Regions from separate parts of the Ralstonia edaphi genome, predicted to be linked through region 1. Evidence: riboswitches for the same ligand, from Rfam matches in the RefSeq annotation. Region 1 holds a riboswitch; the other holds the start of a gene.
What was found. Region 1 has a riboswitch for glycine ahead of gcvT (glycine cleavage system aminomethyltransferase GcvT). Riboswitches for the same ligand answer to the same signal wherever they lie in the genome.

Region 1 (8,869 bases):
CTCGCTTGCGCTTCTTGCACCAACTGATATGCAGGCTGCGCTGCGCCCGCGTGATGCCCACATACATCAACCGCCGCTCTTCTTCGATCTTCTCGTCGGTCAGGTCGTCGTCTTCACGACAATGCGGCAGGATGCCTTCCTCCACACCCACCAGAAACACGTGCGGATACTCCAGCCCCTTGCTCGCATGCAGCGTGGACAGGCGCACCGCATCCGGATCCTCTTCCTTGCCTTCGAGCATGCTGATCAGCGCGATGGTCTGCGTGAGTTCCAGCAGGTTCTTGCCGGTGTCCATCAGGCCATCGGCGTTGTCGAAACCGGTGGCCTCTTTGTCGTCACCTTCGTCGTCATCCTTCTCCGGCTTGGTGCCCTTGCGCTTGAGCCAGTCGAGAAACTCCAGCACGTTGGTCCACTTGTTCTGCGCCTGGCGCTCGTCGTAGGTGTCGTACAGGTAGGCCTCGTAGTGGATGCCTTCCATCATCTCGTCGAGCAGCGTGGCGGCGGGCTCCTTGGCGGCGCGGTCCGAGAGCCGCACGATGAATTCGCAGAACACCCGCAGCGGCTCCAGCTGGCGCGGCGCGAGTTGCGCTTCGATGCCGCCCATCATCGCCGCCTCGAACAGCGACACCTTGGCCTGTCCCGCGAATGCGCCCAGCACTTCCAGCGTCGCATTGCCCACGCCGCGCTTGGGCGTGGTGATGGCGCGAATGAACGCAGGATCATCATCCGCATTGGCAATCAGCCGCAGATACGCGCACAGATCCTTAATCTCCGCCTTGTCGAAAAAGCTCTGCCCTCCCGAGAGCACATACGGAATGCGCTCTCGGCGCAGGATCTGCTCGAACAGGCGCGCCTGAAAGTTGCCGCGATACAGGATCGCGTAATCGCGAAACTGCGCGCGGCGCTCGAACTTGTGGGCGGACAGCTTGAAGACGACGCTTTCGGCTTCGTGTTCTTCGTCATTCGCGCTGGTCACGTTGATGGCATCGCCCATGCCGTGCTCGCTCCACAGCGTCTTCTCGAACAGCTTCGGGTTCTGCGCGATGACTGCGTTCGCGGCGTTCAGGATGCGCACGGTGGAGCGGTAGTTCTGCTCCAGCTTGATCACCTTCAGGTTCGGGAAATCCGTCTGCAGCAGCTTGAGGTTGTCGAGCGTCGCGCCGCGCCAGCCGTAGATGGCCTGGTCGTCGTCGCCCACCGCCGTGAAGGCCGGCGCCCGCAGGTGCGAACCGCCCGCGAGCAGCTTCAGCAGCTGATACTGGCAGGCGTTGGTGTCCTGGTATTCATCGACGAGGAAGTAACGCAGGCGGTTCTGCCACTTCAGGCGCACGTCTTCATTGCGCGCGAACAGCTCGGCGGGAATGCGGATGAGGTCGTCAAAATCCACCGCCTGATACGCATGCAGCGTCGCGACGTAGTTGCGGTAGACGAGCGCAGCCTGGTGGTCGTCGACGTTGTTGTTGGCGAGCGCCTCGGCAATCGCGGTGTCCGGATCGACGAGACCGTTCTTCCACAGCGAGATCGTGCTCTGCACGCGGCGGATCAGCTGCTTGTCGGTCGTCGCGAGTTGCTCTTGGATCATGCCGAAGCAATCGTCGGAATCCATGATCGAGAAACGCGGCTTGAGGCCGACGTGTTCAGCCTCGGCGCGCAATATCTGCACGCCAAGGGAGTGGAACGTACAGACCGTCAACTGCTTGATGGGAATGCGCTTGCCGTCTTCGCGTGTCTTGCCGTCCATCAGCTTGGCCACGCGCTCCTGCATTTCCTTGGCCGCCTTGTTGGTAAACGTAACGGCGGCGATGTGCTTGGGCTCGAAGCCCTTGTCGAGGATCAGGTGCGCGATCTTCTGCGTGATCACGCGCGTCTTGCCCGAGCCCGCCCCCGCGAGCACCAGGCATGGGCCGTCGAGGTAGTGCACAGCTTCGGATTGGGCTGCATTGAGCCCGTGGGCGAGACCGGAAGACATGGGGACAGGCGGAAGAAAAAGCAGGCGGGAACGACAGCGGAGGGCGATGGTAGCACGGCGCTTTTGCGTCGATTGAGCAGATGGCAAACCCTTCACCGGGGCGCCAGCGGAGGTGCCCGATACCGCACCGTATGCGTTTGCGCCCCTCCCTTTTCGCAGGGGCGTTACATCGCTTACGCGCCGTTACACGAACGCCGTACACGGCGCTCCTCAGCACGCCGTTATGGACGGGACAGCGGCTGAATCGGTCGGCCGCTCATCGGAGAACGCACCATGAACCGCATCGTCAAAGCCCTGGCCATCAGCGCCGTCGCCCTGTCTGCCACCACGGGCGCCTTCGCCCAGACGCAATGGCAAAAGGACCACCCGCGCCGCGCCGAGGTCAACCACCGCCTCGCCAACCAGAACAAGCGCATCCACAACGAAGTGAAGGAAGGCGAAATCACCAAGAGCCAGGCGCGCCAGCTGCACAAGGAAGACCGCCAGATTCGCCAGGAAGAGCGTGACATGGCCGCCCAAAACGGTGGGCACATCACCAAACAGGAACAGCGCACGCTGAACCAGCAGGAAAACCAAGTCAGCCGCCAAATCGGCAAGTAAGTCAAAGCAAGAGCAGCCACACCCGCACTCCGACCACACCCGAACAAGGCGCTCCCGCCCGCGCCCCGACGGTGTGGCCGTTGTCTTTGGCCTTTGACGTTCCTGCCCTAGATGGCGCCTTGAATTTCTGTTGCAGGGAGGAAAAAGGAAGGGAAACTGTCTGAGCGAAGCGAGTTTTTCCCTTCCCCTCCCTGCGACATAAATTCAAGGAGTCTTCCGCCATCTCGGGCGCGCCTTTCTTTTGCTTACTTTTCTTTGGCAAGACAAAGAAAAGTAAGTCGGTCCCGGCAGGGAACGAAAGGGGGATGGACCACAAGCACAAAAAATCCAGCCCTCCCCCCAACCCGAAACCGCCAAGTCCACCCCAATTGACAATCCCATCCCCCTTCCGTAAATTCCGCCCATCCATCCGGGAGAGCGTGCCCGCCGTACACGGCAAGGCGCCGCCGAAGGGGTAGCACCCGAAAACTCTCAGGCATCCAGGACCGGGCGGATCGGCGGACATGCGTCCGACCGCACTCTGGAGAGCTGGCGCCGCACGACCACTGCGGGCGCCCACCGAAGGGGCTCACGAACGGCGCGCACCGCTATGCGCACCGCTTCGCAATCTCTCAGGTACCAAGGACAGAGGGGCCATCTGCGCAGCTTGTTGATCTTCATGGCGTCACCATGAGGGATCAGGCTGCGCGGGTGGCCTTTTTGCTTTTCTGGTTCCCGATCCATGCGCCGCGCCCAAGCCACGGCGGCGCACTCAGCCGAGAGATTCCATGACGCTCCAACACACGCCGCTCAATGCCATCCACCGCTCGCTGGGCGCCCGCATGGTCGACTTTGGCGGCTGGGACATGCCCGTCAACTACGGCTCCCAGATCGAAGAGCACCACGCCGTGCGCCAAGATGCCGGCATCTTCGACGTCTCGCATATGTGCGTGGTCGACCTCACCGGCGCGCGCGTGCGCGATTTCCTGCGTGGGCTGCTCGCCAACAACGTCGACAAGCTGCAGACGCCCGGCAAGGCGCTCTACAGCTGCATGCTGAACCCCAAGGGCGGCGTGATCGACGACCTGATCGTCTACTTCTTCCGCGAAGACTGGTTCCGCCTGGTGGTCAACGCCGGCACGGCACCGACCGACCTGGAGTGGATCGTCGCGCAGAACGCCGCCGCCGGCACCGACGTGACCATCACGCCGCGCCGCTCCGACAACAATGCGGGCGCCGAGCCGCTGGGCATCCTGGCCGTGCAGGGCCCGAACGCGCGCGCCAAGACCTACGCCGCGCTGCCCGGCACGCAGGCCGTGGGCGATGCGCTCAAGCCGTTCAACGCGGGCTTCGTCACCGTGGAAAACGTAGGCGAGGTCATGGTCGCCCGCACCGGCTACACCGGTGAAGACGGTTTCGAACTCGTCGTGCCGGCCTCGCAGATCGCGGGCGTCTGGGAGCGCCTGCTGCAGGCCGGCGTGCGCCCGGCAGGCCTGGGCGCGCGTGACACGCTGCGCCTGGAAGCCGGCATGAATCTCTACGGCCAGGACATGGACGAGCATGTTTCCCCGCTCGACGCCGGCCTCGCCTGGACGGTCGACCTGCAAAGCGAACGCGACTTCACCGGCAAGGCCGCGCTGCAAGCCGGCGGCCAGCGCGAGCAGTTCGTCGGCCTGATCCTGCGCGACAAGGGCGGCGTGCTGCGCGCCCACCAGAAAGTCATCACCGCCGCCGGTGACGGCGAGATCACCAGCGGCACGTTCAGCCCGAGCCTGTCGCTGTCCATCGCACTGGCGCGCCTGCCCAAGGACGTGGCCATCGGCACCGACGTACAGGTCGAAATTCGCGACCGCAAGTTGACCGCGACTGTGGTTAAACTGCCGTTCGTGCGCAATGGCAAGGCGCTGGTCAGCTGAACATCGAATCTGCATTCCCAAATACCCATCTTCCGGAGAAACCTTTCATGAGCAACGTCCCCGCCGATCTGAAGTACACCGAACACGACGAGTGGATCCGCGTTGAAGCCGACGGCACGCTGACCATCGGCATCACCGACTTCGCGCAGGACGCGCTGGGCGACATCGTCTTCCTGGAGCTGCCGGAAGCCGGTCGCGCCGTTGCCAAGGACGAAGCGATTGCCGTGGTCGAATCGGTCAAGGCTGCCTCCGACATCTACGCCCCCGTCTCGGGCGAGATCATCGCCAACAACGCCGACGCAGCCGGCGCACCGGAATCCGTGAACGCAGGCGCCTACGACGCCTGGCTGTTCAAGATCAAGCCGACCAACGCCGACGACGTGAACGCCCTGATGTCGGCTGCTGATTACGAAGCCAAGATCGGCTAAGCCGGTCACCCCAAGCCGATGTGCCTGACCCGCACATTGGCGCTTTGCCTGAATTTCGAGCCCTTGCCATGAACGCTCCGCACCCCGCTTCCTCGGCGCTTGCCGCCGAACGCCCGACGTTGGCTGACCTGGAGGCGCGCGACGCCTTCGCGCACCGCCACATCGGCCCGTCTGCCGACGAGCAGACCGCCATGCTCGGCACGCTCGGCTACACCAGCCGCGCCGCGCTGATCGACGCCGTGATCCCACCGGCCATCCGCCGCCAGGACGGCATGCCGCTGGGCGAATTCACGCAGCCCCTGACCGAAGAAGCGGCCCTCGCCAAGCTGCGCGGCATCGCCGGGCAGAACCGCGTGGTCAAGAGCCTGATCGGCCAGGGCTATTACGGCACGCACACGCCGGGCGTCATCCTGCGCAACATCCTCGAAAACCCCGCCTGGTACACGGCCTACACGCCGTATCAGCCGGAAATCTCGCAGGGCCGTCTGGAAGCGATGCTGAATTTCCAGCAGATGGTGATCGACCTGACGGCGATGGACATCGCCAATGCGTCGATGCTGGACGAAGCGACCGCCGCGGCTGAAGCCATGACGCTGCTGCAGCGCATCGGCAAGTCGAAGTCGACCGTGTTCTTCGTGGCAGACGACGTGCTGCCGCAAACGCTGGAAGTCGTGCGCACCCGCGCCGAGCCGATCGGCGTGCAAGTGGTGACCGGGCCGGCGGCCGACGCTGCCAAGCACGACGCGTTCGGTGTGCTGCTGCAATACCCGGGCGCCAACGGTGCGCTGCTGGGCGATCTGGCGACCTACCAGGCGCTGACGGACGCCGTGCACGCCGCCGGCGGCCTGGTGGTTGCCGCGGCTGACCTGCTGGCGCTCACGCTGCTGGCCGCGCCGGGCGAATGGGGCGCCGACGTGGTGATCGGCAACACGCAACGCTTTGGCGTGCCGTTCGGTTTCGGCGGCCCGCACGCCGGCTACATGGCCGTGCGCGATGCGTTCAAGCGCTCGATGCCGGGCCGACTGGTCGGCGTGACGATCGATGCGCAAGGCAACCCGGCCTACCGCCTCGCGCTGCAAACGCGCGAGCAGCACATCCGCCGCGAGAAGGCCACCTCGAACATCTGTACCGCGCAGGTGCTGCTGGGCGTGATGGCGTCGATGTACGCCGTCTACCACGGCCCGCAAGGCCTGAAGCGCATCGCCCAGCGCGTGCACCGCCTGACCGCCACGCTGGCCGCCGGCCTGCGCGCGATCGGCTACACGCTGGAAGCCGATGCCTTCTTCGACACGCTGACCGTCGCCACCGGCCCGCGCACCGCCAACCTGCACATCGCTGCGCAGGCGCGCGGCATCAACCTGCGCCAGATCGACGACGCGCGACTGGGCATCTCGCTGGACGAGACCGTCACGCGCGCCGATGTCGTGGCGCTGTGGGAAGTCTTCGCGCATGCCGCCCACGCGAGCGCGCCGGACTTCGACCAGACCGAAGCGGGCGTCGCCGATGCGTATCCGGCCTCGCTCATCCGCCAGAGCGCGTACCTGACGCACCCGGTGTTCAACGCGCACCACTCCGAGCACGAAATGCTGCGCTACCTGCGCAGTCTCGCCGACAAGGATCTCGCGCTCGACCGCACGATGATCCCGCTGGGCTCGTGCACGATGAAGCTCAACGCCACCGCAGAAATGCTGCCGGTGACGTGGCCCGAGTTTTCGAACATCCACCCGTTCGCGCCCGCCGACCAGACTGTCGGCTACCGCGAGATGATCGACCAGCTCGAGCAGATGCTGTGCGCCGCCACCGGCTACGCCGCCGTGAGCCTGCAGCCGAATGCCGGCTCGCAGGGCGAATACGCCGGTCTGCTGATCATCCACGCCTACCACGCCAGCCGTGGCGAAGCGCACCGCAACGTGTGCCTGATCCCGTCGTCGGCGCACGGTACGAACCCCGCATCGGCGCAGATGGCCGGCATGCAGGTGGTCGTCGTGGCCTGCGATGAGCGCGGCAACGTCGATCTGGCCGACCTGGAGAAGAAGGCGGCCGAACACAGCAAGAACCTCGCGGCGATCATGATCACCTACCCGTCCACGCACGGCGTGTTCGAGGAAGGCGTGAAGCGCGTCTGCGAAATCGTGCACAGCCACGGCGGCCAGGTGTACGTGGACGGCGCCAACATGAACGCCATGGTCGGCACCGCCGCGCCGGGCCACTTCGGCGGCGACGTCTCGCACCTGAACCTGCACAAGACGTTCTGCATTCCGCACGGCGGCGGCGGCCCGGGCGTTGGTCCGGTGGCCGTGGGTGCGCACCTCGCGCCGTTCCTCCCGGGGCGCGCGGCTTCCGGTGAAGACGCGAGCAAAAACATCGGTAACGTGTCGGCGTCGGCGTTCGGCTCGGCGTCGATCCTGCCGATCTCGTGGATGTACATCGCGATGATGGGCGCCGCGGGCCTGACCGCCGCCACCGAGACGGCCATCCTGTCGGCCAACTACGTGGCCAAGCGTCTCGCGCCGTACTACCCGGTGCTGTACACGGGCGCGCACGGCCTGGTGGCCCACGAGTGCATTCTCGACATCCGTCCGCTGCAGAAGGAATCGGGCATCAGCAACGAAGACATCGCCAAGCGGCTGATGGACTTCGGCTTCCACGCACCGACGATGAGCTTCCCGGTGCCGGGCACGCTGATGATCGAGCCGACCGAAAGCGAGCCGAAGGTGGAACTCGACCGCTTCATCGACGCGATGATCGCCATCCGCGGCGAAGTCGACAAGGTGATCTCGGGCGAATTCGACCGCGAAGACAATCCGCTCAAGCACGCGCCGCACACCGCAGCCGTGGTGATGGCCGATGACTGGTCGCACAAGTACACGCGTGAGCAGGCCGCCTACCCGGTGGCATCGCTGCGCGCACGCAAGTACTGGCCGCCGGTTGGCCGCGCCGACAACGTCTACGGCGACCGCAACCTGTTCTGCGCCTGCGTGCCGATGAGCGAGTACGCGCAAGACTAAAGCCGGCGACCCAGCGCGATTGCCATCGCGCCGCGCCTCAGGCGGCCGCCTCGCACCACGGGGCGGCCGTTTGCGTCTGAACAACCCGAACGCGGGCGGCCACAAGCCGACTCGCCCCTTTTGCAAAACGCCCCCCGGAGCCTTACCCCATGGCTGTTTCTGTTTTCGACCTCTTCAAGATCGGCATCGGCCCGTCCAGCTCGCACACCGTCGGGCCGATGCGCGCCGCGCTGATGTTCGCCTCGGGCCTCGAAGCCGACGGCCTGATGCCGCAAGTCGCCAGCGTGCGCGTCGAGTTGTACGGCTCGCTCGGCGCCACCGGCAAGGGCCACGGCACCGATCGCGGCGTCATCCTCGGGCTGATGGGCGAGGCGCCGGACACCATCGACCCCGACACCATCGAAGACAAGCTGGCGGCGCTGCGCGCCTCGCAGTCGCTGTCGCTGCTGGGCCGCCACCCGGTGCGCTTCACCGAGAAGGAGCACATCGCCTTCTATCGCCGCGAGGCGATGGCCGAGCACCCGAACGGCATGAAGTTCCATGCCTTCGATGCGGCCGGCGAGCGGCTGCGCGAGGCGCGCTACCTGTCGGTGGGCGGCGGCTTTGTCGTCACGGCCGGTGCGCCGAATACGCAAGTGCTGGCCGCGCACGACCAGTTGCCGCATCCGTTCCGCAGCGGCAAGGAATTGCTGGCGATGTGCGAATCGACGGGCAAGTCCATTGCCCGCCTGATGCTCGAAAACGAATTGACGTGGCGCACCGAAGCCGAAGTGCGCGCCGGCCTGCTCAACATCTGGCACGTGATGCAGGCGTGCGTGTCGCGCGGCTGCCGCACCGAAGGCGAACTGCCGGGCCCGTTCCACGTGCGTCGCCGCGCGGCGGAGCTGTATTCGCGGCTCACGGTGCAGGCCGAACGCACGCTATCCGATCCGCTGTCGGTGATCGACTGGGTGAACCTGTATGCGATTG
Region 2 (14,241 bases), on a different contig from region 1:
ATGCGCTCGTCCAGTTCACGCAGGACCAGGTAGCTGTCGGCCACCTGTGCGATCAGCCCAAGCGCGACCGCGCGGCGCGCCGCGTCGGAGGCTACGTAGCTTTCCAGAGCGGCGTCGTTGAGGTTGCGCACGCGCCCCCAGAAATCGATCTCCCAGCTGGAGACACCGGCCCCCACCTGGTACTGGGTGACACGCATGGGCATGCCGAATGGGCTGACGTCCGCCGGAATGCTCAGGCGGCTAACGCCGGCCTGCGCGTCAAGGTGCGGAAAAGACTCCGAGCGCTGGATGCCAAACGCGGCACGCGCCTCTTCCACGCGCAGCACGGCAGTGCGCAAGTCACGGTTGTTCTCCAGCGCTTGCGCAATCAACGCCTGCAGGCGCGTGTCCGTAAAGTACGCCTGCCAGCCGGTGGCGGCGGCGGACAGGCCGTCCGTGCCGTCGTCGGTGTCGTAGTGCTGGGCCACAGGCAACGCGGGCGCCTCGTAAGGCGGCGCCATCGAGATGCAGGCCGACAGGGCCAGCACAGCGGCGGCGGCCATCGCGGCGGCGCGGGTGCCTGCGTAGCTGCCATGCTGCCGGCGTTGTTTCTCCACACGCATCTATTTCTCCAGCACGTAGGTGCCGGGCGCATCGGCCAATGGCGGGAATCCTGGAACGCCCATCTTCGGCGGCTTCACCACTGCGGAGCCCGAGGCATGTTCAACGAGCCATGCATGCCACGCCGGCCACCAAGAGCCGTCTGTGGCGGGTGCCGAGGCCAGCCAATCATCCGGCGCCGCCGATGTCTCGCCTGCATGGCGTGTCTGCATCTGGAAACGCCGATGCGAGTTGACGGGCGGGCTCACGATGCCGGCGTTATGGCCGCCGCTGGTCAACACGAACGTCAGCTCAGCCTCGGTCAGGTGATGCAGCTTGTAGACGGAGCGCCAGGGCGCCACGTGGTCGGTCAGCGTGCCCACCACGAAGATGGGCAAATCGATATCGTTGAGCGCCACCGGCTTGCCGTTGACGGGGTAGCGGCCCTCGCTCAGGTCGTCGTTCAGAAACAGGTGCCGCAGGTACTGGCTGTGCATGCGCGCGGGCATGCGCGTGGCATCGGCGTTCCAGGCCATCAGATCGTTCATGGGTGCGCGGTCTCCCAGCAGGTATTCGCCCACCAAGCGCGACCACAACAAGTCATACGAGCGAAGCATCTGGAAGGCTCCGGCCATCTGGCTGGCGCGCAGATAGCCGGTCTGCTCCATCTGCGCTTCAAGCAGGCTGACTTGGGCCTCGTCGATGAACAGGCCCAGTTCGCCCGGCTCACAAAAGTCTGTCTGGGCGGCAAAGAGCGTCATGGACGCCAGCCGCGCATCGCGATCGCGCGCCATGGCCGCTGCGGCAATCGCCAATAGCGTGCCCCCAAGGCAGTAGCCGGTCGCATGTACGCGCTGGCCCGGCACGATGGCATTGACGGCATCGAGCGCGGCAAAGACGCCGAGCTTCAGGTAGTCATCCATGTCGAGGTCGCGATCCGCCTCGTCAGGGTTCTTCCAGGAGATGCAGAACACGGTATGGCCCTGCTCGAGCAGATAGCGGATCAGCGAGTTCTGCGGCGACAGATCGAGGATGTAGTACTTCATGATCCAGGCCGGCACGATCAGGATGGGCTCGGCCTGCACCTTGCTCGTGGCTGGCGTGTACTGGATCAGCTCGATCAGGCGGTTGCGCAGGACCACCTTGCCGGGCGTGATGGCCACGTCGCGGCCCACCATAAAGCGTTCGGTACCGGCAGCGGGCGCGCCGCTCATGGAGCGCTCCACATCGTCAAGCGCATTGAGCGCGCCGCGCACGAGATTGGTGCCGTGCTGTTCAAAGGTCCGGCGCAGGACAATCGGGTTGGTCGCCAATTGGTTGCCCGGCGACATCATGTCGAGCCATTGCCGCGCAGCAAAGGCGACCACGTCCTCATGATGTTTGGCGACACCCCACACGCCGCGCGTCGCCGCCTCCCACCATTGTTCTGTCAAGAGGAAGGCCTGATGCAGCACGTTGAACGGCCACAAGCGCCACTCGTCGGCAGAGAAACGACGGTCGCGGGCCGGCGGCTGGACGCAAAGACACGCGTTCTGGGGCCCGGAAGCCATGCAGTTCCGGATGTAACCCTCGAGTTGTTGGGCCTGCGTCAGCGCCAAGCGGTACAGATCCAGCTGCTTGCCGGGAGAGACGGCCAGATGCAGCGCCCAGTCGAGCAGCGCCAGTTGCATCGATGCAAGCGACAGCGAATTGGAGGCGCGGGCAAGCGCAGCGTGAAACGGTAGGTCGATCTGCTCAGCAGTCAACGAAGACGGCACGGGGGCGGTGCGCATGGTCGGGGCGTCAAACGATTGCGAAATATGCAATCCATTAGATGCCAGGGGCTACCGCCCGGACTTGATGCACCTCAAACCGGGGCAAGAGGGCGGACTCTAGGTGGAGTCACAGAAACGACATCTGGGGGTGGCAATCCGGGCAGCAGGTCACTACCGCGCGCTATTCGGTAGGGGTCTCCGACCCGGGCCACCCCGTCGTCTACCGACGCGTCGGCTCGCCTCGCATATCTGCGGATCCGCCCGAGCCCGCGGCCGCGCCCGTTCCTGCCAAACCGTCGCTACCGCCGGATCCACGCGATCCGGCCGAGGTGCCGGCGCCCTCGGGGGCGGATGCTTTGGGCGCGGACGCCGACACTGTATTGGGATGCCGGGGCAGGGATTTTTTTGTCGCCTGAGGTGGAATCGCCGCTGCGGAAGCTGGCCGCGCAGGGTGTATCTTCCCGGGCTGCGCGAACGAAAGCCCGCTTCCCCATCCCAGCAAAACGAGCAAGCCAGCCGCTGCCCTCTTCTGCACTTTCCATACGTTGTCCATGCTCGGCCTCCGGTGCGTGCCGGTGTTTGAAGCAGCCGACATGCCACCGGTATCCATTCGCAGTCACGATTCTTGCTGCCCCGTCGGCTTTCAGCGTTTTGTTTCGCGCTGAGCCGCCATCGTCAACATCCCCGAAGACGGAGCCCGATATGCACGACGAATTTAAACCGGCCCGGCGCCGTTTGCTCAAGGCCCTGGGGATCACGCTACCCGCCTCGACCACCGTATTCGCTGGCGCGCAAAGCCCAGCGGCACGCACATCCGAGCACCTTCCGGGCATGACTGCCACGCCGGGGCCAAGCGCCACCTCCGGCGCAGCGGCGACTGAACCTGTGAGTCTTTTCTTCAATGCATACGAAAAAGCGGCGGTCGATGCGATCGTTGCGCGCCTGATTCCGGCAGACGAACTCGGGCCCGGTGCGAAAGAGGCTGGCGTCACGGTGTTCCTGGATCGACAACTGGCGGGCAGTTTCGGCAGCGGCGCGAACTTTTATCGCCATGGCCCCTTCCAGCAAGGCACACCGGAACAGGGCTATCAGCTGGCGCTCACGCCGGCGGAATGCTACCGCCTCGGTCTGGCGGCATTGGACCGCGTCTGTGCAAGCCGTTATGGCGGAAAGCGATTCGCCCAGCTCGATGCAGCAACGCAGGACGCGGTGCTTGGCGAGGCTGAGGCCGGGAAACTGCAGATGGACGGTGTGCCGAGCGCGGTGTTCTTCCAGACGCTGTTGGATGGCGCTGTCGAGGGCTATTTTTCCGACCCCATCTACGGCGGCAACCGCGACATGGTGGGCTGGAAGCTGGTCGGTTTTCCGGGCGCAATGGCCAGTTTTGCCAATGACATCGAGCGACACAACCAGCCCTACACGCGTGCGCCTGTTTCGATTGCCACGGCCCACGCGCACGACATGGCGACAGCGCCGCCGCGCTCGGAAGCACAACCGATTGCCTTCGTCGCGCTTGCAAGTAACGAGGTATGCCGCAGCCGCACGGGCGCCGATAACGGAGGCGGCGAATGAAGACATTGCCTCCCGTGGATGCCGTAATCATTGGCGGCGGCTGGACCGGCGCCATCATCGGCAAGGAGTTGGCGGCACATGGCTCGCGTGTGGTGGTGATGGAGCGTGGGCAGCCCCGCTGGCCGTCGCCCGATTTTCAGGCGCCGGCAATCCACGACGAACTGAAATACACGCGCCGGCATGCGCTGCACCAGGACACATCGACCGAGACCTTCACCTTCCGCAACCGCAGCGACCAGGTGGCCTTGCCGATGCGCCGCTGGCAGTTCGCCTATCCGGCCACGCATCTGGGCGGTGCCGGCAACCATTGGTCGGGCGCCTATTACCGGTTCGACCCGACCGACCTCAAGCTGCGCAGCCACTATCGCCAGCGCTATGGCGACCGCATCTTCGACGCCAACCTCACCGCCCAGGACTGGCCCCTCACCTACGACGAGCTGGAACCGTATTACGACCGATTCGACTACCTCATCGGCGCGTCGGGTTTTGCCGGCAACCTGAAGGGGCAGTTGCAACCGGGAGGCAACCCATTCGAGCCGTGGCGCTCGCGTCCGTATCCGAATCCGCCGATGAAGGTGCCGTTTGCATCGGCATTATTCGGCACGGCTGCAGCATCAATGGGATACCACCCCTACATCCAGCCCTCTGCGCTGTGCACGCGTCCGTACGTGAACACCGAGGGGCTGCCGATGAATGCATGCGTGTATTGCGGTTTCTGCTCCAACTTCGGCTGTGAGCATTTTGCGAAGGCGTCCCCGCAAATCTGTGTACTGCCGGCGGCGCTCAAGCTCAACACGTTCGAGTTGCGCACGAACGCCCACGTGCTGAAGGTCGAGCTGGACGAAGCGCGCAAGCATGCCCGGGGCGTGACCTATGCCGACGCCACGGGCCAGCAGTTCTTCCAGCCCGCAGAGATGGTGGTGCTATGTGCGTTCAGCGTTCAGAACGTGCGGCTGCTGCTCCTGTCCGGCATCGGCAAGCCTTACGACGCTGCCACGGGCCAAGGCGTGGTGGGCCGCAATTACACGCACCAGACAACGTCCGGCGTGAACCTGTTCTTCGACGAGAAGACGTGGCTCAACCCCTTCATGGGCGCCGGTGCTGCGGCGGTGACGATCGACGATTTCAGCGCCGACAACTTCGACCACGGCCCGCATGGCTTCGTGGGCGGCGGCTATATCCAGATCCAGGTGGTGAGCGGTGCGCCCATCGGATACCACCCGACCCCGCACGGCACACCGCAGTGGGGCAGCGCCTGGAAGCGCGCCGTGAAGCGCTATTACAACCATTCCGCGTCGATCACGATCACCGGCTCGGCCATGCCGACGCGCGGCGGCTATCTCGACCTGGACCCGACGTACCGCGACGTCTACGGCCTGCCGCTGCTGCGCATCACGTATGACTTTCCCGACAACGACATCCGCATGTCGGCCTTCCTCACCGACCGTGGGAACGCAATCGGCAAGGCCATGCAGGGTGTGGTGGCAACCGAGCCTGGCCCCCGCAAGCGGCCATACACGGCGACGAGCTATCAGTCGACACACCTTACGGGCGGCGCCGCGATCGGCGACGATCCGGCCACCAGTGTCGTCAACCGCTTCGGGCAATGCTGGGATGTGCCCAACGTGTTTGTCACCGGGGCCAGCCTCTTCCCGCAAAACTCCAACTACAACCCCACCGGTACCGTCGGTGCCACCGCGTATTGGATTGCCGACGCCATCAACGCGCGCTATCTGAAATCCCCCGGGAAGGGACTGGTATGACCGAAGACCGCCCGCCCTCTCGCCGCCTGCCGGTCGTTTTATGGCTGCTGCCGTTGCTCGGCATTGCGCTGCCGATCTGCGCGGTCTTCTATGACATGTTGTCGGATCGGGGCATCTCGTCATTTCGTGGGGCAAGCCAGGCGCAAAACCATGCGAAGCCGCTAGGGAACGTGGCGGAAACCGGCACGGCGGTCAGGCGCGCCACCGATTTCATTCCCAAGCCGACGGCATGGTCCGCCCTGCTGGCAAAGGCGCCGCAAGAGGACACCGCGCGCGCGCGGATCCTTGTCACGCAGGGCAGTGGCGCCGTGCCGCCTGCATGCGCGACCTGCCATGGGGCGAAGTCGGTGGCGCCGCAACCGTTTCCTGCGCTGGAGGGATTGCCGGCCGAGTACATCGTCAAGCAACTGCTCGATTACCGCAGCGGCGCGCGGCAATCGTCCGTCATGCGACCGGTCGCGCGCGAGTTGTCGGATAGCGATATCACAGCAGTCGCGCGGTACTACGCGGCGCAAGCGCGGCCGGGCACCGCAGCGCTATCCACGGATGGCGCCGCTGCGAGGCTGCATTGGTCGGGCGACAACGGGCGAGCCCTGCCCGCCTGCGCAGACTGCCACGGCGCTTCGGGGCGTGGCGGCGGCCCGGTCCTGCCACCGCTGACGGGGCAGCCCAAAGGCATGGTCGCTGCGCAGCTCAATGCGTTTCGCTCCGGCACGCGCGCCAACGACGACGACGGCGTCATGCGCGCTTTTGCACACCGCCTGACCGCTGCCGAGATCGAAGGCCTCGACAACTTCTATGCCGCAGCTTCCGCCCCGCAGGGCGGCGTCCGCAAGCCAGCGCAGTAGAAATCGACCTGCCACATCCCGTTCAGATGAGACGGAGCCGCTACTTGCCCCAAGGCGGGGCGTTTCCGTGGTACAACCGGCGCCAGCGTCTCATTCACTTCCTGCATTCAGATCGACATCGGCGCACTTGCGGCCCGATCCACCTGCCTCGCCACCGAGGCACAACGACACCTCCATTTAGAGAAAACCGTGTTCACTTGCATCAACCAGAGCTGCGGCACGCAGTGGCAGCTTTCCGACGTCGTCATCAAAGACGAGGGCCAAGGGCCGCTCTTCCGCTGTGCGCTATGCGGCGCACGCAACTATCTCAAACGCGTCGAAACCAAAGACGGCCGGGTCATCTACAAGCAAATCGAAGGCAAGCCGCTCAAGTGATCCAACGCAACGACATGACCATCGAACCGACCGCCGCGCCTTTCAGCACCCTGCCGCTCGCCCCTGCCGTGCTCGCCAACCTTGCGCAGCTTGGCTACACCGACATGACGCCGATCCAGGCCGCAAGCCTGCCGATCGCTCTTGCGGGCCACGACCTGATCGCACAGGCAAAAACCGGCAGCGGCAAAACCGCAGCGTTTGCGCTGGCCCTCCTCGCACGGCTCGACGCGCGGAGCTTCGACGTGCAGTCGATGGTGCTCTGCCCTACGCGCGAGCTGGCCGACCAGGTTGCGCAGGAGATCCGCCGCTTGGCGCGCGCCGAAGAAAACGTGAAGGTGCTGACGCTGTGCGGCGGCACACCGATGCGCCCGCAGGCGGCAAGCCTGGAGCACGGCGCGCACGTCATCGTCGGCACGCCGGGCCGCATCATGGACCATCTGGAGCGCGGCAATCTCGCGCTTGGTGCACTGAAGACGCTCGTGCTGGACGAAGCCGACCGCATGCTCGACATGGGCTTCTTTGACGACATCGCGACGGTCGTGCGGCAATGCCCGGCCGACCGGCAAACGCTGCTGTTCTCGGCGACGTACCCGGAAGGCATTGCCAAACTGAGCCAGCGGATCCTGCGCAACCCGAAAGAAGTAAAACTCCAAGAGCGCCACGACGACAGCAAGATTCGCCAGCGCTTCTACGAGGTGACCGACAGCCAGCGGCTGCATGCGGTCGGGCTGCTGCTCAAGCACTATCGACCGGTGAGCACGCTCGCGTTCTGCAACACGAAGCAGCAATGCCGCGACCTGCTCGACGTGTTGCGCGCGCAGGGCATTCACGCGCTTGCGCTGCACGGCGAACTCGAACAGCGCGAGCGGGATCAGGTGTTGATCCAGTTTGCGAACCGCAGTTGCTCGGTGCTGGTTGCAACCGACGTCGCCGCGCGCGGGCTCGATATCGCGCAACTCGAAGCGGTGATCAACGTTGACGTGACGCCCGATCCCGAAGTGCACGTGCACCGGATTGGCCGCACAGGCCGCGCCGACGAGAACGGCTGGGCGCTGAGCCTCGCCAGCATGGACGAGATGGGCCGCGTCGGCAATATCGAAGAGGCGATGGGCCGCGAGGTCGAATGGCACAAGCTCGACGAGCTTGATACCGGCAACGATGCGCCGCTGCTGCCGCCCATGGAAACGCTGCAGATTCTCGGCGGACGCAAGGAGAAGATCCGCCCCGGCGATGTGCTGGGCGCCTTGACCGGCGACGCTGGCTTTCGCGGCGACCAGATCGGCAAGATCAACGTGACGGAATTTTCGACCTACGTCGCGGTCGAGCGCGGCATCGCGCGCGACGCGCTGCGCAAGCTCAACGCCGGGACGGTGAAGGGCAAGAAGGTCAGGGTCCGGCTGATGGAGGAGTGACGCCCTCCCCTGCGCCGCCAGCGCCTCAACCCAGCATGGCAGCGGCAACACCCGCCGCCGCACACAACGCCACCACGATCAACGGTGGCGTTTTCCATCGCGCCAGCAGCAGGAACGCAATCACTGCGACGGCAACATCGCTCCATGACCGCACGGCGCTCGTCCAGACCGGCGTGTAAAGGGCAAACGCCAGCAATCCCACCACAGCGGCATTCACACCCGCAAGCAGCGCCGCCATGGAAGGACGCGCGCGCAACGCCTGCCAGTAAGGCAACGCCGCGATGACCAACAGCAGGCCCGGCAGAAAAATACCCACCGTGGCAAGCGCGGCGCCAGCCCAGTGATTGAGCCCCGGGCCGATCGTCCACCCCAGGAACGCGGCGAAGGTGAATAGCGGCCCGGGCACGGCCTGCGCGGCGCCGTAGCCGGCCAGGAAATCGTTTGACGCGACCCAGCCCGTTGCGACTGTCTGCTGCTCCAGCAGCGGAAGTACGACATGACCGCCCCCGAAAACCAACGCGCCCGAACGATAGAACGCGTCGAACACCTTCGCGGGCATCCACGAATGAAGATCCGTCATCAACGGAAGCCCAAACAGGAGCGCGCAGAACAGCACCAGGCTGACGACGCTGGCCATGTGAGACACGCGGAATGCGCCGTCCTGCCCTGCCTTCAAGCCAGCCGGCACCGGACGGGCCGATCGGCACAGCAACAGCCCCAGCACGGCGCCCAGCGCAATCACGACCAGTTGCGCGTAGACGGTCGTCAACGCACCAAGCACGGCAATGCTGATCACCGCGATGCCTGCGCGCTGCCAGTCGGGACAGAGCTTGCGCGCCATGTCCCACACGGCCTGCGCCACCACCGCAACGGCAACGAGCTTCAAACCGTGGATCAGGCCTGCGCCGACCGGGCCGCCCAGGCTCGGCGCGAGCATTGCAAAAGCCAGCAGCAACAGGACGGAAGGTAGCGTAAAGCCGCACCATGCCGCCAAACCGCCGCGCCATCCGGCCCGGAGCAAGCCGACGGAAAACCCGACTTGGCTGCTGGCAGGCCCCGGCAGAAACTGGCACAGCCCCACCAGATCGGTGAATGTTGCGTCGTCGAGCCAGCGCCGGCGCTCCACGAACTCACGGCGGAAGTAACCGATATGCGCGACGGGGCCGCCGAAGCTCGTGAGCCCCAGCTTGAGAAAAACCGCCAGCACTTCCATGGCAGAGCCCGCTTGATGTGTGCGGGACGGTGTGGCGGAAGCGGTCATCGGGGCGGGATATCGATGTTTGAGAAACGCGTATTAGAACATTGCCGCCATGGCTTGGAAGGCAACTAAAGTGGCAGGATAGGCATCGCCGTCACCGTCATCGGACTCTGCCGCGTATCCCATCATGCACTTTGCCCACACCATTGGCGCACAGCGCCATGTGTTCAACGATCTCAAGACGCTCCTGGCCAAAGCCAGTCCGGCGCGCTCCGGCGACTACCTGGCGGGCCTCGCCGCGGCCAGCGAGGGCGAACGCATGGCCGCACGGATGGCGTTGGCGGACGTGCCGCTGTCGGTCTTCCTCAACCAAGCGCTGGTGCCGTATGAAGACGACGAGGTCACGCGCCTGATTCTGGATCGGCACGACGCACAGGCCTTCGAGCCGATCGCCTCGCTCACCGTGGGCGAATTTCGCAACTGGCTGCTCCTGCACGAGACCGACAGCGCGACATTGACGAGCGTCGCCGCGGGCATCACGCCAGAAATGGCCGCCGCGGTCAGCAAGCTGATGCGCAATCAGGATCTGATCGCCGTGGCCCGCAAGTGCCGCGTGGTCACGCGCTTTCGCAACACCATCGGTTTGCCGGGCCGGTTGTCAGTCCGGCTGCAGCCCAATCACCCGACGGATGATCCCAAAGGCATTGCTGCGTCGGTCATCGATGGCCTCCTCTACGGCTGCGGCGACGCGACCATCGGCATCAACCCTGCCGGGGACAATCTCGGCGCCATCGTTTCGCTGCTGCAACTGGTGGATGAGCTGCGCAACCGCTACGCCATTCCCACGCAGTCGTGCGTGCTGACCCACGTGACGAACACGGTGCGCGCCATTGACCAGGGCGCCCCGGTCGACTTGGTATTCCAGTCGGTGGCTGGCAGCGAGCAAGCCAATGCGGGGTTCGGCATCAGCCTCGCATTGCTGGGCGAAGCCCATGACGCAGCGCAAAGCCTCTCGCGCGGCACGGTTGGCAACAACGTGATGTATTTCGAGACCGGCCAGGGCAGCGCGCTGTCGGCCAACGCGCACCACGGCGTCGATCAGCAAACGATGGAAGCGCGGGCCTATGCCGTAGCGCGGGCGTTCTCGCCCTTGCTGGTGAATACGGTCGTCGGCTTCATCGGCCCGGAGTATCTCTATGACGGCAAGCAGATCATCCGCGCCGGATTGGAAGACCACTTCTGCGGCAAGCTGATGGGCCTGCCGATGGGCTGCGACGTCTGCTACACCAACCACGCAGAGGCCGATCAGGACGACATGGATACACTGCTGACGCTGTTTGGCGTGGCGGGCGTCCAATTCATCATGGGCGTGCCGGGCGCTGACGACATCATGCTGAACTACCAGAGCACGTCGTTTCATGACGCGCTTTATCTGCGCGACACACTCGGCCTGCGGCCCGCACCGGAGTTCGAGGCGTGGCTGCAAGGCATGGGCATCGTCGATGCTGCCGGCCGCCTGCAAGACGCGACGGCGCGGCAACCGCTGCTGCAGTTGGCTCACGCGCTGTGAAATCCCTGAGGAAGCCGAACATGCCAAAACACACGCTGGGTCAGCTGAATCCGTGGACGCATCTGCGTGCCTTCACTGACGCCCGAATCGCGCTGGGCCGCGCCGGCAACAGCCAGACCACCGACGCCGTGCTCGCCTTTGGCGTGGCGCATGCCCAGGCGCGCGATGCCGTGCACCTGCCGCTCGATAGCGCCGCGGTGGCGGCAGTACTTGGGGAAGCGGGTTTCACGGCGGTGACGGCCCACAGTGCGGCCGCCGATCGCGCCCAGTATCTGCGCCGTCCCGACCTTGGCCGCCGCCTTGACGATGCGAGCCGCGCAAAACTCGGCGCGTTGCGGCCAGCACAGCCATTCGACGTTGTTTTCGTGATTGCAGACGGGCTCTCCGCATTGGCGGTGCAGAGCCATGCCGTGCCCCTGCTGTGCAGCGTGCGCGAGCGTCTGCCGTGCGACTGGTCGATCGGGCCCGTGGTTATCGCCGAGCAGTCCCGCGTTGCGCTGGGGGATGAGATCGGTGCGCTGCTGGGCGCGCGGCAGGTGGTGATGCTGATCGGTGAGCGACCGGGGCTGAGTTCGCCTGACAGCCTAGGCATTTACCTGACCTACGCGCCGCGTGTTGGCCGCTCCGATGCGGAGCGCAATTGCATTTCCAATGTGCGGCCGGCAGGCCTGACCTATGACCAGGCGGCGAGCCGGCTGGTGTTCCTGCTCAACGGCGCGTTGGCGCTCGGCCGCAGCGGCGTCGACCTGAAGGACGACACCCCACCCGTTTCTGCTGTTGCCTCGGGTACAGCCCGACTTGCCGAACGTCAGAACCCATGACACACTCCCTCCCGCTGCCCACACCGGCAGCACGCAGGCGCGGCTGACGTACCAACGACAGCTGCAACACGCCGCAGGAGAGACCGGGCCCAACGCGCATACGCGTAACGCCCGGCGCCGATGGAGCAACCACCCCGGAAACTCTCAGGCAAAAGGACTGTGGCGTCGACTGCGAATCTGGAGAGAGGCGTGCACGCGCGCGCCCACCGAAGGGGAAGGCGCCAGCGCTGCTGATGCCCAAGCTCTCAGGTCCCAAGACAGATGGGGTGAGCCGACCGGATCGTCCGGTCATGACATCACTCCATAGGGACCGCCATGACGCACATCGTCATCGTCGGCGCCGGCATATCTGGCGTCACTACCGCTTACACGCTTTCGCAACTCGGCTATCAGGTCACGGTGCTCGACCGCCACCTGTATCCGGCCATGGAAACCTCGTTCGCCAACGGCGGCCAGCTTTCCGCCAGCAACGCTGAAGTCTGGAACAGCACCGGCACGCTGCTCAAGGGCATCAAATGGATGCTGCGCAACGACGCTCCGCTGCTGCTCAACCCCAAGCCCTCGTGGCACAAGTATTCGTGGATCGGCGAGTTCGTCGCCAGCATCGCGCACTACCGCCGCAACACCATCGAAACCACCCGCATGGCCATCGAGGCACGCAAGCATCTGTTTGCGATGGCCGAACGGGAGCAGATCGATTTCGACCTGCAGAAGCGCGGCATCCTGCACGTCTATCACGACAAGGCCAGCTTTGCGGCAGCAGGCAAGGCCAACGCCCTGCTCGTCGCCGGCGGGCTTGAGCGCCACGCCGTGAGCCCCGAGGAGATTGCCGCCATTGAGCCGACGCTGCGCGGCAACTACTACGGCGGCTACTTCACCGCATCCGACGCCACGGGCGACATCCACAAGTTCACGCGTGGCCTGGCGCAGGCGTGTGAGAAGCGCGGCGTGCGGTTCATGCACGGCGTGGATGTGCGCGGTGTGGAAACCACCGAAAGCGGCGTGCGCCTGCTGTTGCAAACCACACTCGATGACCGCCTTTCCACCAGCTCGGCGAATGTCGTACAGGACCTTGCCGCAGATGCGATGGTCGTGTGCGCAGGCGTGGGCAGCCGGCATATCGCACAACTGGTGGGCGATCGCATCAACGTGTATCCGGTCAAGGGCTATTCGATCACGGTCCACCTGGACGACGATGCCAGCGTGCAAGGCGCGCCGTGGGTCAGCCTGCTCGATGAGAGCGCAAAGATCGTGACAAGCCGGCTGGGCGCGGGCCGCTTCCGCGTGGCCGGTACGGCAGAGTTCAATGGCTACAATCGCGACATCCGCGCCGACCGCATCGAACCGCTGGTGGCCTGGACGCGCCGCAACTTTGCGATTGGCACGTCGCGCGTGGTGCCATGGGCCGGCTTACGCCCGATGATGCCGGACATGATGCCGCGCGTCGGCCGTGGGCGGCACGCGCGCGTGTTCTACAACACGGGCCACGGGCATCTGGGCTGGACGCTGTCTGGCGCGACCGCTGCCATGGTGGGCGAGGTGATCTCGCGAGATTGCCCGCTGCATTGATCGCAGCATGAAAAAAAGCCCGCCGGAACACTGGCGGGCTTTTTTTCATTGCGGGAATGAACCAAGCGATCAGAACTTGTGCCGCACGCCCAGCATCACGCCCAACCGCGAGTTGTTGCCATACGTGTTGCCCGAATTGTTGAATGCGGCCGCGCTGTTCAGGGCAACCCAGGCGCCCTGCAGGCGGGTGTAGTCCACTTCGGCGTAGACGTCGGTGCGCTTGCTGAAGGCGTAGTCGAGCATGCCAGCGGTGGTCAGGCGCTTACCGCTGGCATCAAGATGTTTCATCCAGTCGTACTGCACGGTGCCGATGAAGCTCAGTGCGCCGGAGATCGGCACCTTTGCACCAACATAGGCGGCCTGGTTCTTGTAGTCGGCCACGTCGAGACGGCTGTTCGTATAGCCGAGGTACCACGTGGCAATCGACGTATCGAGCTTGCCGCCAAAACCCCAGACCGTCTGCTTGCTGGCCTGCGCTGCCGGCACCGCCCCGAAGAACGCCGATGACACATCGCGCGTGACCTGGTACACGGCGCCCACTTCAGCCGGCCCCATGCTGTAGACGATCGAGCCGGCGCCGGCCGAACTCTTGCTGAAGCTGCCAGCCGCCTCGCCAAACGTCCATGCGCCGGCAAGCTGCAGGCCGCCGAACGACTTGATGTATTTGACCGTGTTGTCGTAACGCAGGCCGGTGTAGTTGCCGCCTTGATAGCCGACGATGGAGTTGTTGGCGAACGCCATCGCCTCATACGAAGACAGCACTTCATGCGCCAGCGTGTA

Region 2: another riboswitch for glycine. It lies ahead of R2669_RS01170 (D-amino acid dehydrogenase); the one in region 1 lies ahead of gcvT (glycine cleavage system aminomethyltransferase GcvT).

The regions. Positions count from the first base shown of each region.
Region 1 is NZ_CATWHI010000014.1:263-9,131, forward strand. It holds gene R2669_RS24740 (UvrD-helicase domain-containing protein) at 1-1,969, opposite strand, end outside; gene R2669_RS24745 (hypothetical protein) at 2,243-2,569, shown strand; glycine riboswitch at 2,970-3,067, shown strand; glycine riboswitch at 3,080-3,207, shown strand; gene gcvT (glycine cleavage system aminomethyltransferase GcvT) at 3,337-4,464, shown strand; gene gcvH (glycine cleavage system protein GcvH) at 4,512-4,892, shown strand; gene gcvP (aminomethyl-transferring glycine dehydrogenase) at 4,961-7,900, shown strand; gene R2669_RS24765 (L-serine ammonia-lyase) at 8,050-8,869, shown strand, end outside.
Region 2 is NZ_CATWHI010000001.1:236,144-250,384, forward strand. It holds gene R2669_RS01120 (efflux transporter outer membrane subunit) at 1-602, opposite strand, end outside; gene R2669_RS01125 (PHA/PHB synthase family protein) at 603-2,351, opposite strand; gene R2669_RS01130 (gluconate 2-dehydrogenase subunit 3 family protein) at 3,036-3,905, shown strand; gene R2669_RS01135 (GMC family oxidoreductase) at 3,902-5,668, shown strand; gene R2669_RS01140 (c-type cytochrome) at 5,665-6,516, shown strand; gene R2669_RS01145 (hypothetical protein) at 6,706-6,891, shown strand; gene dbpA (ATP-dependent RNA helicase DbpA) at 6,906-8,303, shown strand; gene chrA (chromate efflux transporter) at 8,329-9,564, opposite strand; gene R2669_RS01160 (ethanolamine ammonia-lyase subunit EutB) at 9,689-11,071, shown strand; gene eutC (ethanolamine ammonia-lyase subunit EutC) at 11,092-11,892, shown strand; glycine riboswitch at 11,957-12,062, shown strand; gene R2669_RS01170 (D-amino acid dehydrogenase) at 12,208-13,461, shown strand; gene R2669_RS01175 (porin) at 13,531-14,241, opposite strand, start outside.